Regions from separate parts of the Pseudomonas sp. GW821-FHT07B01 genome, predicted to be linked through region 1. Evidence: riboswitches for the same ligand, from Rfam matches in the RefSeq annotation. Region 1 holds a riboswitch; the other holds the start of a gene.

Region 1 (7,582 bases):
TGCTGGACGGGCCGGGCATGGTTCAGGCGCTGCGCCTGCTGACGCCGGGGATCAGCGACGAGACGCGTCGACAGCCACCGTTGTCGCCCTTGTATGGGGACTTTGAAGGGCTGCCGCCAGCGTTGATGTTCGTGGGCGAACTGGACCCGCTCAAGGATGACACCCTGCTGATTGCCGAGCGATGGGCGAAGGTTGAGGCCCATCTGTTGCCGGAAGCGGCCCACGGGTTTATTCACTTTCCGGTGGCGATGGCCGATCGCGTGTTGGCTTACGCTCGCCAATGGATAACGGCCCGTATCCTTGGCGATGAGCGTTAGTATCGAGGCGGTGCAGGCCGCTGACATTCCCCAGGTGCTGAGCTTCGCTTTGCAGGCGCGTGAGGAACTGTTTCCCACGCTCAGTGCCACCGGTGTTCCCCACGATCTGGCGCAGTTTGAAGCCATCTACCTTGAGGGCGGCGGGCGATTTTTGATTGCCCGTGCCGAAGGCCGGATCGTTGCCTCGGTGGCTTATCGGCCCTACGACGGCCGCTTCCCGCAGTTGAACTTTCAGGGGCGCAAGACGGTGGAAGTGGTGCGCCTGTATGTGCTCCCGGCAGCGCGACGCTCGGGCCTGGCGGGCCGGTTATACCGCTCGCTGCAAGCGCTGGCGCGGGCCGATGGCGTAGAGGTGATGTACCTGCACACCCATCCGTTTCTGCCCGGTGCGATTGAATTCTGGCAGCGGCAGGGGTTCGAGGTGGTGGATGTCGAGGCCGACCCGATATGGCAAACCACCCACATGCACCTGCCTCTGTAGAACCAATGTGGGAGGGGGCTTGCCCCCGATGGCGGCGCCCCCCCCCAAATCACTGACGGATTACGGGCACACCGAGCCTGGGCGAGGTGCCGAGTGGTGGGGCAAGAGCGTTTTGCTTACTTTGCCGCTTTTGCAAAGTGAGCCGCCGTCAGGGCGGCACCCTAAGTGGCCGTTACCGCAGGAATGGATATGTACACGGTCCAACTGTGTTGACTGTCAAGCCGTCTTCGCAGGCAAGCCAGCTCCCACAGTTGGATCGCGGTGCGTCAGTTAGATCAGCGTCGGCTGCCAGGCCTTCGCGGGAGCAAGCTCCCTCGCCACAGGTTTAGCGTCGTACCGAAGTTGTGTAGATACCTATGCTCATCGGGGGCAAGCCCCTCCCACATTTGGACCACAGTTGGCAGTCAGACCGTCACCAGAGCAAGATGCCCCAACCTACGGATTCAGTTGGAGCGCAGGCGCAGGATTTGCGCGCCGTCGAACGGGTCCGTCAGGTAATGCCCCTGCACCCCGAATGTCTCCTGCAAGCGCTGTGGCGTCAGCACCTCCAGCGGCGCGCCCAGCGCCACCAGTTGCCCGCGATCCAGCACGGCCAGGCGATCACAGGTCAACGCCTGGTTCAGATCATGCAGCGCAATCAAGGTGGTCACGGGCAAGCCTTGCACGCCTTTGAGGATCGCCAGTTGATGCTGGATATCCAGGTGATTGGTCGGCTCATCCAGCAATAAAATCTGCGGGCGTTGCGCCAGGGCGCGAGCGATGTGCACGCGCTGGCGTTCGCCACCCGAGAGGCTGCGCCAGGCGCGTTGGCTCAGGTGGGTGGCGTCTACGTCATGTAGGGCCTGGTGCACGATGGCGTCGTCCTCGCGTGACCACGGGCTCAACGCCGACAGCCAAGGCGTGCGGCCCAGGGCCACGGCGTCGAACACGCGGATCGCGTCGTCGGTGTCGGCCTGTTGCTCCACGACCGCCAATTGCTGCGCGATGGTGCGGCGCGACAACTCACCGAGCCGCTTGCCACCCAGGCGAACTTCGCCGCTGGCCGGCACACGCAAGCCGGCCAGCAATTTGAGCAGGGTGGATTTGCCTGAACCATTGGGCCCGACGATACCGAGGGTTTCACCCAACTGCACGTCGAGGTCAATGTCACGCAGCAACTGCGCGTCACGCACTTTGAAGCCCAGGCCGCGGCAACTGAGTACGCTCATCGGGCATTCCTCCGGCCGATCAGGATCAGCGCAAACACCGGCGCGCCCACCAATGCGGTGACCACACCCACCGGAATCACCTGGCCCTTGATCAAGGTGCGCGACAGCACGTCCGCAGCGATCAAAAACAGCGCGCCACCCAAGGCACTGGCCGGCAGCAAACGCGAATGCCCGGTGCCAAGCAACAGGCGCACCGCATGGGGAATCACCAAGCCGACAAACCCGATGGAGCCGACGATGGATACCATCACCGCCGTCACCAGCGCGGCGCAGGCCACCAGCACAAATTGCACGCGGCGCACCGGGATGCCGAGGGAGGCTGCCGAGTCGCTGCCGAAGGTGAACGCATCCAGTGCACGCCGGTGCCACAGGCACACGGCGAGCCCCACGACCGCCACCGGCACCGCCAACCACACCGACGGCCAGCGCACGCCGCTGAGGTTGCCCAGCAGCCAGAACATAATGCCGCGGGCTTGTTCGGAGCTGGCCGACTTGGTGATCAGGAACGCGGTCAGGGCATTGAACAACTGTGAACCGGCGATGCCCGCGAGGATAATCTGCCCGGTGCCGCTGGACGATCCGCTGGCTCGTGCGAGTAGAGTCACCAGCGCAAAGGCCGCCATCGCCCCCACAAACGCGCCCGCCGACAACGACACCAGGCCACCGCCCACGCCGATCAAGGCCACGAGCACCGCGCCGGTTGAAGCGCCGGCGCTGATGCCCAGCAGGTACGGGTCGGCCAGCGGGTTACGCAGCAGCGATTGCAGGATCACCCCGCACGTTGCCAACCCTGCGCCGCAAGCTGCGGCCACCAATGCACGGGTGAGGCGGTAGTTCCACACCACGCCTTCGTCGATGGGGTCCAGTGCATAGCTGGCGCCCCAGAGTTTATTGGCGAGCACCTGCAGCACCACCTGCGGTTCTATGGCGGTTTCACCGATGGCGACGCCAGCGAGCAGGGCGAGCAGCAGCAACGCCAGGGCGAGTAGGGTGCGCATCATTGGCCCAGGTGGTAGCCGTCAATGGCGGCCGCCAGTTGTTCAAGGCCTTCGAAGGTGCGCAGGCTCGCCTGCAAGGCCAGAGCGTCGAGGATGATGATGCGGTTGTTCTTCACCGCGTCCATGTTGCGGGTCACGGGGTCGCTGCGCAGGAAGGCGAGTTTCTTTTCATGGTCGTCGGCCGGGTAGCGACGGCGATCCATGCGTGCGATCACCAGGAAGGTGGGGTTGGCCTTGGCGATGGTTTCCCAGCCGACGGCAGGCCATTCTTCATCGGACTGCACCACGTTACGCAGGCCAAGGGTTTGCAGCATGAATTGCGGCACGCCTTTGTGGCCGGCTACGTAAGGGTCGCTGGCCATTTCGGCGCTGGAGAACCACACCAGTGCGCTGGCTTGCTGCAAGCCCTTGCCCTGGGCCGTGGCGACGGATTTGGCCAGGCGCGCCTTGAGTTCGTCGGTCAGTTGTTGGCCGCGATCCTGCACGTCGAAAATCTGCGCCAGTTGCTGGAGGCTCTGGTAGATCGTCTCGATGCGAAAGGGCTCTAATCGCGTGCCGTCGGCGCCGACCAGGTTGTCCTTGCCTTCGCAATCGGACGGCAACAGGTAGGTGGGGATCTTCAGTTCATGAAACTGTTCACGGGTACCGACCACGCCTTGGGGGCCCACCACCCATTCCAGCTCGGCGGCCACCAGTTGCGGGCGCTTGGCGAGTACGGCTTCGAAGCTGGGCTCGTTGTTGGCCAGGCGCTCGATGTGATCGTCCTGGGCCTTGTACTGCGCCGCCACGTTATTGAACCACAGCGAAGTGCCGACCACCTTGTCGCCCACGCCCAGGGCATACAGCATCTCGGTGGCGGCCTGGCCGATGGTGACGCTGCGGGCGGGGGCGTGCTGGAAGGTCAGGGTGCTGCCGCAGTTTTGCAGGGTCAGCGGGTACTGAGTGGGCGCGGCTTGCGCCAGGGCACACATACCCAAGCCTGCGATCAGGGCGGTAACGCGTGGCAGCATGAGGCGATCTCCTTGTGAACCGTAGGTGCAGCAGGGGAGGTACGGCTCGGAAATACGCCCATGGAGGCTGCTGATGCGCAGGGCCAGGATGTCCTTCCCGGACACCCCGCCGGTTAGTGAGTTAGCTGGGCCGGCAGGTCTCCTGACTGATGCGTCGTCGCCATGCCCCGCCTTCCCGGACGTGGTCCAGTGGCATTCAAGGGCAGGCTCGGCATCTACAGTTGCGGGGGCAGTTTCGGTTCACGTCGCGTGCGGCGTTTCGAATTCCCTGTTAGTCCCATACGGGAACCGGCGGCGGTATGGTAAGCGATCACCCCCTGTAGGAGCGAGCTTGCTCGCGAAGGTCGTCAACGATAACGCTGGGCACCTGATGCCCCGCGGCGCTTTCCTGTTCTTCGCGAGCAAGCTCGCTCCTACAAAAGAAGCGTCAGAGCCGAATATCCTGGGGGCCGCGGATCAACGCTTCGATCCGGGTGCCTGTGGCGCGCTCTTCGTTGCTGAAGCCGTCGTAGTCGGCCAGGTTGGCGAAGCGGATGCCGGTCAGTTGTTCGATCGCAATCACACTGCGCTGGTAGGTTCGAAGCGGGCCGAATACCAGGTCGAGTTGGCCCAGTTCGCGGCTCTGGTCAATCATGTAGGCGCTGGCGGAAGGCTTGCCATCGTCGCTGAGGTAGGCCACTACTTTCCAGAACGCCTTGGGGATTTTCACGCCACGGTACAGTCGGTCGTCATCGGCGAACACTGGCCCGGTAAACACCGTGGCCCGGGCTTTCCAGCGCTGGGTGTTGTCGAGGATGTAGTCTTCGAGCTCCAGCCAGGTCTTCTGGTTGAAGCCGCTCATTTGGGGTGAGCAATTGGTGAAGTGAAAGGTGTCGAAGTTGGCGGTGTTGGCCTCGTCGCCCCAGTTGGGGTCCTGGCGCCGCACCAGGTGGCCGCGGTCCAGGCCATTGCCGGCATAAAGGTCTTCACCTACCTGCGCATCCAGGGGCAGGCGACCATCGTAGGCCCAGGTGTCGTTGCTGCGCGTGATGTCCACATGCTTGGCGCCATCGATATTCACCCCCACGTACAGCGCCAGTCGTCGAGCGCGCGACATTGTGATGGAGAAGTGCGTGTAGTCCAGGCGCTGGGGTTGCACATCGCCCGCCAGTGGCTGGTCAACCGTGGGCCATGGCACCACGAAGTCGCTGAGGAAGTCGTCGGCATAGCCCGCGCGGTTTTTGAGGTCCTTGGCCGCGGTGACGCGCGGCGTCGCGGCTCTGGCTTCCAGCAGGGTGGGGCTGGCCGCGACCAATGGGCGCAGGTCGGCAAGCCTTGGGCGGTGGGAAAGGTCGATGTTGGCTGCGCGGGCGGGCATGGGCATGTTCCTTATGGGCCTGGGATAAACACCACTGAAACACAAAACCATGACAATTTGGCCCAGGTGGCGAACTCAGGACTATCCTGAAAACCGTTACCCGGACGTTCATCACACGCCAAAAAGGAGCCAGCTCATGTGTGTTCGCCAACCGCGCAACCCGATTTTTTGCCTGATCCCGCCGTACATGTTCGACCAGATCGCCCGCCACGGTGACAAAGCCCAACGGGAAGTTGCACTACGCACGCGTGCCAAGGACAGCACGTTTCGCTCGTTGCGCATGGTCGCGGTACCCGCCAAGGGCCCGGCCCGCATGGCACTGGCCGTGGGCGCCGAGAAGCAACGCTCGATCTACAGTGCCGAAAACACCGACAGCCTGCCCGGCAAGCTGATTCGCGGCGAAGGGCAGCCCGCCAGTGGCGATGCCGCGGTGGACGAAGCCTATGACGGCCTGGGCGCAACCTTCGATTTTTTCGACCAGGTCTTCGACCGCAACTCCATCGACGATGCGGGCATGGCGCTGGACGCCACGGTGCACTTCGGCCAGGACTACAACAATGCCTTCTGGAATTCGACCCAGATGGTGTTCGGCGATGGTGACCAGCAGTTGTTCAACCGCTTCACCGTGGCACTCGACGTTATTGGCCATGAGTTGGCCCATGGCGTGACCGAGGATGAGGCCAAGCTGATGTACTTCAACCAGTCCGGTGCGCTGAACGAGTCGTTGTCGGATGTGTTTGGCTCGTTGATCAAGCAGTACGCGCTGAAGCAAACGGCCGAGGACGCCGACTGGTTGATCGGCAAGGGGCTGTTTACCAAAAAGATCAAGGGCACGGCGCTGCGCTCGATGAAGGCGCCAGGCACTGCGTTTGATGACAAGCTGCTGGGCAAAGACCCACAGCCTGGGCACATGGATGATTTTGTGCAAACTTACGAGGACAATGGCGGGGTGCATATCAATTCCGGCATTCCCAACCACGCGTTCTATCAGGTGGCCACCCGGATTGGCGGGTTCGCCTGGGAGCGTGCCGGGCGTATCTGGTATGACGCACTGCGCGATTCGCGGCTGCGACCCAATTCCGGGTTTTTGCGTTTTGCGCGCATCACCCACGACATTGCCGGCCAGCTTTATGGTGTGAACAAAGCTGAGCACAAGGCAGTCAAGGAAGGCTGGAAAGCGGTAGGTATAAACGTTTGACGAAGCCGCCTGCGCGGCGAGGAACAGCCATGCGAATTTCAATCAAGGAAAGCGGCGGACCGGCGTTTTTTCCGGGGTTGGCCAAGCCGCGCACGGTAGAGTTGGACGCGTTGCCCGAGCCCGACCAGCAGGAGTTGCGGCAACTGATTGAAGCGTGCGATTTTTTCCAGTTGCCGCAAAGCACCGATCCCGAGCCTGGCAACCCAGGCCGAGTGCATTACACCCTGACAGTAGCGGAGGGCGAGCGCGAGCACACAGTCTGTGTACTCGCGCCGGTGAATCCCCCGGCACTGGACGGTTTGGTGCAGTGCGTGCGACGGCATATTAATTGTTGAAGCGCCAATGCTGGCAGGCTACTTACGATCCAGCCATACCGTCTGCGCATTGCAGAACTCGCGTACGCCGAAGTGCGACAGCTCGCGGCCGAACCCGCTTTTCTTCACGCCGCCAAATGCCACCCGCGGGTCTGACACGCTGAACGCGTTGACAAAGACCCCGCCGGTTTCCAACTGATCGGCAATCGCCCGCGCCTTTGCGGAATCGGCCGTGAAGATGCTCGCGGTCAGGCCAAACTCGCTGTCATTGGCCAGCGCCACGGCGTGCTCGGCGTCGCGGGCAGTGATGATCGAGGCCACGGGGCCAAACAGTTCCTGTTTGAACGACGTCATGTGGTCGGTGACGTCGGCCAGGATGGTCGGTTCATAGTAATTGCCCGCGCCCGTGACTTTATGGCCGCCCAGCAGCAGCGTGGCGCCTTCTTCCAGGGTCGCCTGGACCTGGCCGTGCAGTTCGTCACGCAGATCAAAGCGCGCCATGGGGCCGATATAGGTGGTGTCGGAGGTGGGCTCGCCCATCACCAGGGCGCGGCTGGCTTCAAGGAACTTGGCGGTGAAGGCTTCAACCACGCCCGCTTCGATGATCAAGCGCTTGGCGGCGGCGCAGACTTGGCCGCTGTTCTGGAAGCGGCCGATGACCGCGGCTTGTACGGCAGCGTCGAGGTCGGCGTCGTTGAG
Region 2 (7,582 bases), on a different contig from region 1:
AATTCCGGGTCGCCGGGGCCGGCGCCAATAAAGTAGACGGTCATGAAAAATCCTGTTGAGAAACGAGCGAGCATGAACAACGCTCATGATCGAGAGTGGCAATTATCGAGATTTTAACCGGCGCAGGCTAATGCCAGGGTCGCTTGGGTATTTTTCTTTCGCGGGATCAGCAGGCGGGCAGGGCTGTCGGACAGCTGTTCGGCCAGGGCCAGGGCGGCGCTTTCGGCCACGCCGTAACAGCCGGTGTGAGCAAAAGCCAGCGCTGAGCGATAGCTCAGCCGATGCTCATAGCCCGCCAGTTGTTCTGCGTAGAAAAATTGCAAAGGCAAGTTCAGGCACTGGGCCAGGGCCAGCATCCCGGGCTCATCGCGTTTGGGCTCAATGCTTGCCAGCGCCGTAATGTGTGAGCGCTCAATGCTGGCCTCGGCCAGGGCGCTGTCGAGCAACGCCAGCAGGCTGTGAACCTCACAGCCCCGCTGGCAGCCCAAGCCGACAACCAGGATCATGCCGAGTATTGGTCGTCGCGGTTGCGGCGGAACAACCAGGCGCTGATCAGGCCCAGGGCCAGCCAGAAAGCGACGTTGGTCAATTGCGAGGCGATCTTGAACTGCGCTTCGAGCGCCTCCGGGGCCAGCATCGAATGTACCTCAGGTTGCGGCGCGCCGATGACGTGGGGCACGGCAAGAATCGCCAGCCCAAGGCCTTTCAACAGCCAATTGCGACCGAACACGATCAGCGCCAGGCCGGCGGCGGTGGAGGCTGCGGTGCCGATCCACCAGGTCTGGCGCAGTGTCAGGTCCGCGGCCGCAGTGCCCGGCAGTTCCGGTGGCAGGCCCAGGGTGGGGGCCAGTACAAAGGTCGCGTAGCCGGCCAGGCCCCAGAGCAGGCCTTGGGCGGTGCGGGTCGGCGCACGCAGCGTGTAGAGGCCGGCGAGCATCAGTGCAAAGCCTACGGCCACCACCAGGTTGCCTCCAGTGGTGGACAACACACGCTGCCAGCCATCTTCCGGCTCCCAGGCTTGGGCATCGTGGCTGTGGGCAGCAGCGCCAGCGGCGTGCTCGTGCACCATTTCGGCGGCTGGCGGGGCTTTTTCAAAGCTTTCCGCCTGCAGGATCAGCGGTGCCACCCAGAAACTTTGCAGCAGGGTCAGCAGCAAGGCAGCCAAAAGCCCAGTGAACCCTGCGGTTTGCGCAATACGCTTGATCATGTCGGCAGCTCTCAATGGCACGGGAACGCAGCGCTGTGGCGGGTATCGTGGGCGGCGTTGTGCACCGCCTCGATATGCGAGAACCCGGCGAAATACACCAGGCACGCGCCAAGGATCGACGCACCGATGGCGGCGGTCAGGCGTTGGCTGAGGGTGGCGGTGCTAGTAGCGGTGTGCGAAGTGCTGCTGATGATCGACATGGCGCGTCCCTTTCAGGTGTCAGGGTGAAACGAGCGCATGAAAACCCCACGCGCCAGGCACGCAGGGTTCTGAACAGCGCCCGCCCACCGCGGGTTTGTTATCTGAATTTTTCGGGCCGGTCTCCGGGCTTGCGAGGGGCGGCTCTTGAAAGAGTCCTCCTGAAAGCATCGCCTTCCCATGCAAAAGCACAGTGGCCGTGACGCTTCGCTCGCTTACCGTTGCGGGGGCAGCACCGGACTGGTCATAGGTCTATGACGCACCGGTTTCCCGTTTCACCCTGTGAAGGGCACCCGAAACAAGGCGTGTAGGAGAGCATGGGCCGGGACGGTAGTCAAATGCTGCAAGCCACTGTAGCCTTGCATCTTCGAGGTTCTTCGGCCCAGGCCGAAGCTAAGAAGGGAACGCGGTTCAAGCCGCGGCTGCCCCCGCAACTGTGAAGGGTTCAGTTGACTGCCACGCCACTGCCGATAGGGCGGGAAGGCGCAGTCAGCGTTGGTCGCAAGACCTGCACACCCCAAGCCAGGAGACCTGCCTCGCAACCGATTTTCCAATTCAACCGGGCGGGGTGATCCGGTGACGAAATCCGCTGCTGCGCGCCGCCGCAGGGCCTGTCGTCCCGTATGCCCGCCCCAAAGGGCATCCGATGAAAACACTGGCCAAACTTCCCGTCACCATCGTTACCGGCTTCCTTGGCTCGGGCAAAACCACGCTGTTGCGCCATATGCTCGACAACGCCCAGGGCCGTCGCATTGCGGTGATCGTCAACGAGTTCGGCGAGCTGGGCATCGACGGTGAAATCCTCAAGCAGTGTTCTATCGGTTGCACCGAAGAAGAAGCCAATGGCCGCGTCTACGAACTGGCCAACGGTTGCCTGTGCTGCACGGTGCAGGAAGAGTTCTTTCCGGTGATGCGCGAATTGGTCGCCCGTCGCGGTGACCTGGACCATATCCTCATCGAAACCTCGGGCCTGGCCCTGCCCAAGCCGTTGGTGCAAGCCTTCCAGTGGCCGGAAATCCGCAGCGCCTGCACCGTTGACGCGGTGATCACCGTGGTCGACAGCCCGGCCGTGGCCGCCGGTACCTTTGCCGCCTTCCCGGACCAGGTCGACGCCCAGCGCAAACTTGACCCGAACCTGGACCACGAGTCGCCGTTGCATGAGTTGTTCGCCGACCAACTGGCCAGCGCCGACCTGGTGATCCTCAACAAAAGCGACCTTATCAGCGCCGAAGACCTGGCCCGCGTGCGCCTGGAAGTCGCCGAAGAACTGCCGGCCGCGGTGAAGATCATCGAAGCCAGCAGCGGTCGCCTGCCCCTGGACGTGCTGATCGGCCTGGGCGTCGGTTCCGAGGAACATATCGACGGGCGTCACAGCCATCACGACCATCACCACGAAGGTGAAGACGACCACGATCACGATGCCTTCGACTCCATCTCCATCGACTTGCCCCAAGCCGATGAGGCGCTGCTGCTCGACGCCCTGACCCAATTGGTGGTGCAGCACGGCATCCTGCGGGTGAAAGGGTTCGCCGCGATCCCCAACAAACCGATGCGCCTGCTGATCCAGGGCGTGGGCACGCGCTTTGACAAACACTTCGACCGTGCCTGGGGCGCTGACGAAGCACGCACCACGCGCCTGGTGCTGATCGGCCAGGAACTGGACGCCGCTGGCCTCGAAGCGCAATTGCGCGCTGCCCTCAGCGTTTAACCATGCACCTGCTCAGGACCCAACCCGGTGGTTTCGTCGCGGACGACAATATAGCTGACCTTGGCCAGACCCCCGCTGAACTGGTGATCCTGTGCAGCGGCGATTCCAGCCTGGCGCTGCTCGCCGAAGCCGCCCAGCAATTGCCCGAGGATTACCCCAGCCTGCGCCTGGCCAACCCGATGCAGGTGCAGAACCATGCCTCGGTCGACCTGTACGTCGACGAGGTATTGCGCCACGCCAAGGTCATCCTGCTGTCATTGCACGGCGGCATCGGGTATTGGCGCTACGGCATCGAGCGCCTGGTGGAGTTGGCCGAACGCGGCGTCACCCTGATTCTAGTGCCGGGTGACGACCGCCCGGACCCGGAACTCAGCAGCCTGAGCACCGTTGCGGCCGAACACCGCGAGCGCCTGTGGCACTTCCTGCGCCAAGGTGGCCTGGGCAATGCCCTGGATTTTTACCATTGCCTGGCCAGTGCCCACCTGGGCCGCGACTATGTCTGGGCCGAGCCGCAAGCGCTGCCGCGCACGGCGATCTATCACCCGCACAACGCCAATGCCCGCCTCACTGACTGGCAGGCCGATTGGCACGCCGATTGGCCCGTGGCTGCGGTGCTGTTCTACCGCTCCCATTTACAGGCGGCCAATACCGGTTTTATTGATGTGTTCTGCCAGCGCTTACAGGCGGCGGGCCTCAACCCGTTGCCTGTCGCGGTGGCCAGTTTGAAAGAACCCGGCTGCCTCACGGTGGTCGAGGACCTGTTGGATGACGTGCAAGCCGCGGTAATTCTGAACACCACCGGCTTTGCCCAATCGAGCCCGGAAGCGCCGCATTTGCGCCCGTTTCGCCGTAATATCCCGGTGATCCAGGCGATCTGCGCCCAGGACAACCAGCCCGGCTGGCAGGCCAGCGAACAAGGCCTGGGGCCCCGCGACCTGGCGATGCACATTGCCTTGCCGGAGTTGGACGGGCGCATCATCAGCCGGCCGATCAGTTTCAAGGATCTGGCCTGGCGCAGCGAGCGCAGCCAGTCGGACGTGGTGTGCTACCGCGCAGCGCCCGAACGCATGGATTTTGTCGCTGAGCTGGCACGCCGTTGGGTCGAGTTGGCGCGGGTGCCCAATGCCGAGAAACGGATTGCGTTGATCCTCGCCAACTACCCGACCCGCGACGGTCGCATCGGCAACGGCGTAGGCTTGGACACCCCGGCGGCAGCGCTGAATATCCTGCGCGCCTTGCAAGCCGAGGGCTACCCGGTGGCGGAGCGGCTGCCCGGCAGCGGCACCGCGCTGATCCATGAACTGCTCGGCGGCGTCACCAACGATCTCGACAGCCTCGACCTGCGCCCCTGCCATCAAAGCCTGAGCCTTGTGGAATACCAGGCGATGTTTGATCGTTTGCCGGCCTCCAATCGCCAGGCCGTGCTGGAGCGTTGGGGCGCGCCGCAAAACGATCCGATGTGCCGCGATGGCCGCTTGATGGTCGCCGGCCTGCGCCTGGGCCTGACCTTTGTCGGCATCCAGCCGGCCCGGGGTTACCAGGTAGATGCCAGCGCGGTGTACCACGACCCGGACCTGGTGCCGCCCCATGGCTACCTGGCGTTCTATTTCTGGCTACGCCATACCTACGGCGCCCACGGCGTGATCCATGTGGGCAAGCACGGCAACCTGGAGTGGCTGCCCGGCAAAGGCGTGGGCCTGTCGGAGCACTGCTGGCCGGATGCATTGCTGGGGCCGCTGCCGAATATCTACCCGTTTATCGTCAACGACCCGGGTGAGGGCGCCCAGGCCAAGCGGCGCACCCAGGCGGTGATCATCGACCACCTGATGCCACCGCTGACCCGCGCCGAAACCTACGGCCCGCTGCGTGACCTTGAGTTATTGGCCGACGAATATTACGAGGCGCAATTGCTCGACCCGCGCCGTGCGCTGGAGCTGCAAAAAGACATCCTCAAACTGGTGCGCGAAACCCGTATCGACCAGGAGCTTGAACTGGGCAGTGAGGCGGACGCGGCGGTGTGGCTGCCGCGCCTGGATACCTACCTGTGCGACTTGAAGGAATCGCAGATCCGCGATGGCCTGCATATCTTTGGCGAGTCGCCCGAGGGCCGCTTGCGTATCGACACCTTGCTGGCGCTGTTGCGCATTCCCCGTGGCGATGGCCGGGGCCCGCAGTCGAGCCTGCTGCGAGTGTTGGCCAAGGCATTCGACCTGGGGTTTGATCCGCTCGATTGCGCACTGGCCGAGCCCTGGACGGGGCGGCGCCCGTTGGTGTTGCAGAAGATTGACGATCAGCTGTGGCGTACGGCCGGGGATACCCGTGAACGTCTGGAGTTGTACGCGGCGCGCTTGATCGAGCAGGCACTGGAAGGCCCCATCGAACAGTTGGAAGAGCCCGGCTGGCAGGAGGTGAAGGCGGTGATCGAAGGCCTGCGCATCGTCGTCGCGCCACGCCTGGATGCCTGCGGCCCCGCAGAGATGCGTGGCTTGCTCGATGCCTTGAGTGGGCGTTTTGTCCCGGCAGGGCCCAGCGGTGCGCCGAGTCGCGGTCGGCTGGATGTGCTGCCTACGGGGCGTAACTTCTTTACCGTGGACGTACGCAACCTGCCAACCACCACGGCCTGGCGTCTCGGATTCCAGTCGGCCAACCTGATTCTTGAGCGGCACCTGCAGGACCACGGTGACCACCTGCGTCAGCTCGGCCTGTCGGTGTGGGGCACTGCCACCATGCGCACTGGCGGCGACGATATCGCCCAGGCCATGGCGCTGATGGGCGTGCGCCCGGTATGGGCCACCGGCAGCCAGCGGGTGGACGATTTCGAGATCCTGCCGATCAGCTTATTGGACCGTCCGCGCGTGGACGTGACCCTGCGCGTGTCCGGGTTCTTCCGCGATGCGTTTGCCAACCTGATCCGCCTGTTCGATGCGGCGGTGCAAGCGGTGGCGGCCCTGGATGAACCCGACGACATGAACCCGCTGGCCGCCAAAGTGCGCAGTGAACGCCAAGCATTGCTTGAGGCGGGCCTGGATGAAGGTGCCGCGGCCAAGCAGGCCGGCTGGCGCATTTTCGGCGCCAAACCGGGTGCCTATGGCGCGGGCGTGCAGGGCGCGATTGACGGGCGCTTGTGGCAGAGCCGCGAGGACTTGGCCGAGGTCTACCTGAACTGGGGTGGCTACGCTTACGGGGGGGCTGACGAAGGCACTGCGGCTCGCGAGCAATTTGCCCAGCGGTTGAGCCAGGTGCAGGCGGTGTTGCAGAACCAGGACAATCGCGAGCACGACTTGCTCGACTCCAACGACTACTACCAATTCCAGGGCGGCATGCTGGCCGCCGTGGAAACCCTGAGCGGCGAAAAGGCCGCCAGCTACCATGGCGACCACAGCCAGCCGGACGTGCCGAAAATCCGCACCTTGAAGGAAGAGCTCAACCGGGTGATCCGTTCCCGTGCGGCCAACCCCAAGTGGATCGAAGGCGTGAAGCGCCATGGCTATAAAGGCGCGTTTGAAATGGCTGCGACCGTGGACAACCTGTTCGCCTTCGACGCTACCACCGCGCTGATTGACGATCACCAATACGCCTTGCTCGCCGATGCTTACCTGCTGGACCCTGATACCCGTGCCTTTGTGCAACAGCACAACCCAGATGCCCTGCGCGACATGACCGAACGCATGCTCGAAGCCCAGCAACGTGGCTTGTGGCAGGCACCGGGGGCGTACCGCGAAGCCTTGGAAAACCTGTTGCTGGACATAGAAGAAGACAGCTGAGTGCTCGTTCCCGCGCTCCGCTGAGCGTTGATCGTTCCCACGCTCCGCGTGGGAATGCAGCCCGTGACGCTCTGCGTCACAAGAACGGACGCCGAGCGTCCAGCGAAGCGTTCGCACGCGGGAGCGTTGAAGCGCGTTATTAAGAGTTGACTATGACTGATATTACCCATTTTCCGCTGTCCGCCGTGGTCGGCGCCGATGACTTGAAGCTCGCGCTGTGCCTGGCCGCCATCGACCCGAAGATCGGCGGCGTGCTGATCGAAGGGCCACGGGGCATGGCCAAGTCCACTCTGGCCCGTGGGCTGGCAGACCTGTTGGCCAGCGGGCAGTTTGTCACTTTGCCCTTGGGCGCGACCGAAGAGCGCTTGGTCGGCACCCTGGACCTGGATGCCGCGCTGGGCGAAGGCCGCGCGCAATTCTCCCCCGGCGTGTTGGCCAAGGCCGACGGCGGGGTGTTGTACGTGGATGAAGTCAACCTGCTGGCCGACCACTTGGTGGACCTATTGCTGGACGTAGCCGCCAGCGGCACCAACCTGATCGAACGCGACGGGATTTCTCATCGCCATGCGGCGCGCTTTGTACTGATTGGCACCATGAACCCGGAGGAGGGCGAGCTGCGCCCGCAGTTGCTCGACCGCTTCGGCTTCAACGTGGCATTGAGCGGGCAAACCTTGCCCGCCGAGCGCGGGCACATCATCCGTCGTC

The links. Region 1 has a riboswitch for cobalamin ahead of AC07S6_RS00060 (ABC transporter substrate-binding protein). Riboswitches for the same ligand answer to the same signal wherever they lie in the genome.
Positions count from the first base shown of each region.
Region 2: it holds a riboswitch for cobalamin, as region 1 does, so the genes downstream of both, cobW (cobalamin biosynthesis protein CobW) here and AC07S6_RS00060 (ABC transporter substrate-binding protein) in region 1, are expected to answer to the same signal.

Region 1 covers NZ_JBWKRA010000001.1:7,873-15,454, reverse strand. Annotated here, with positions in the region: gene AC07S6_RS00080 (alpha/beta hydrolase) at 1-317, shown strand, start outside; gene AC07S6_RS00075 (GNAT family N-acetyltransferase) at 307-798, shown strand; gene AC07S6_RS00070 (ABC transporter ATP-binding protein) at 1,242-2,006, opposite strand; gene AC07S6_RS00065 (FecCD family ABC transporter permease) at 2,003-3,007, opposite strand; gene AC07S6_RS00060 (ABC transporter substrate-binding protein) at 3,004-4,014, opposite strand; cobalamin riboswitch at 4,130-4,322, opposite strand; gene AC07S6_RS00055 (DNA/RNA non-specific endonuclease) at 4,442-5,371, opposite strand; gene AC07S6_RS00050 (M4 family metallopeptidase) at 5,508-6,569, shown strand; gene AC07S6_RS00045 (protealysin inhibitor emfourin) at 6,599-6,904, shown strand; gene AC07S6_RS00040 (aldehyde dehydrogenase family protein) at 6,923-7,582, opposite strand, start outside.
Region 2 covers NZ_JBWKRA010000020.1:98,959-106,540, forward strand. Annotated here, with positions in the region: gene cobM (precorrin-4 C(11)-methyltransferase) at 1-44, opposite strand, end outside; gene AC07S6_RS20655 (cobalamin biosynthesis protein) at 114-506, opposite strand; gene AC07S6_RS20660 (CbtA family protein) at 503-1,207, opposite strand; gene AC07S6_RS20665 (CbtB domain-containing protein) at 1,219-1,407, opposite strand; cobalamin riboswitch at 1,505-1,717, opposite strand; cobalamin riboswitch at 1,759-1,958, shown strand; gene cobW (cobalamin biosynthesis protein CobW) at 2,052-3,113, shown strand; gene cobN (cobaltochelatase subunit CobN) at 3,116-6,877, shown strand; gene AC07S6_RS20680 (magnesium chelatase ATPase subunit I) at 7,030-7,582, shown strand, end outside.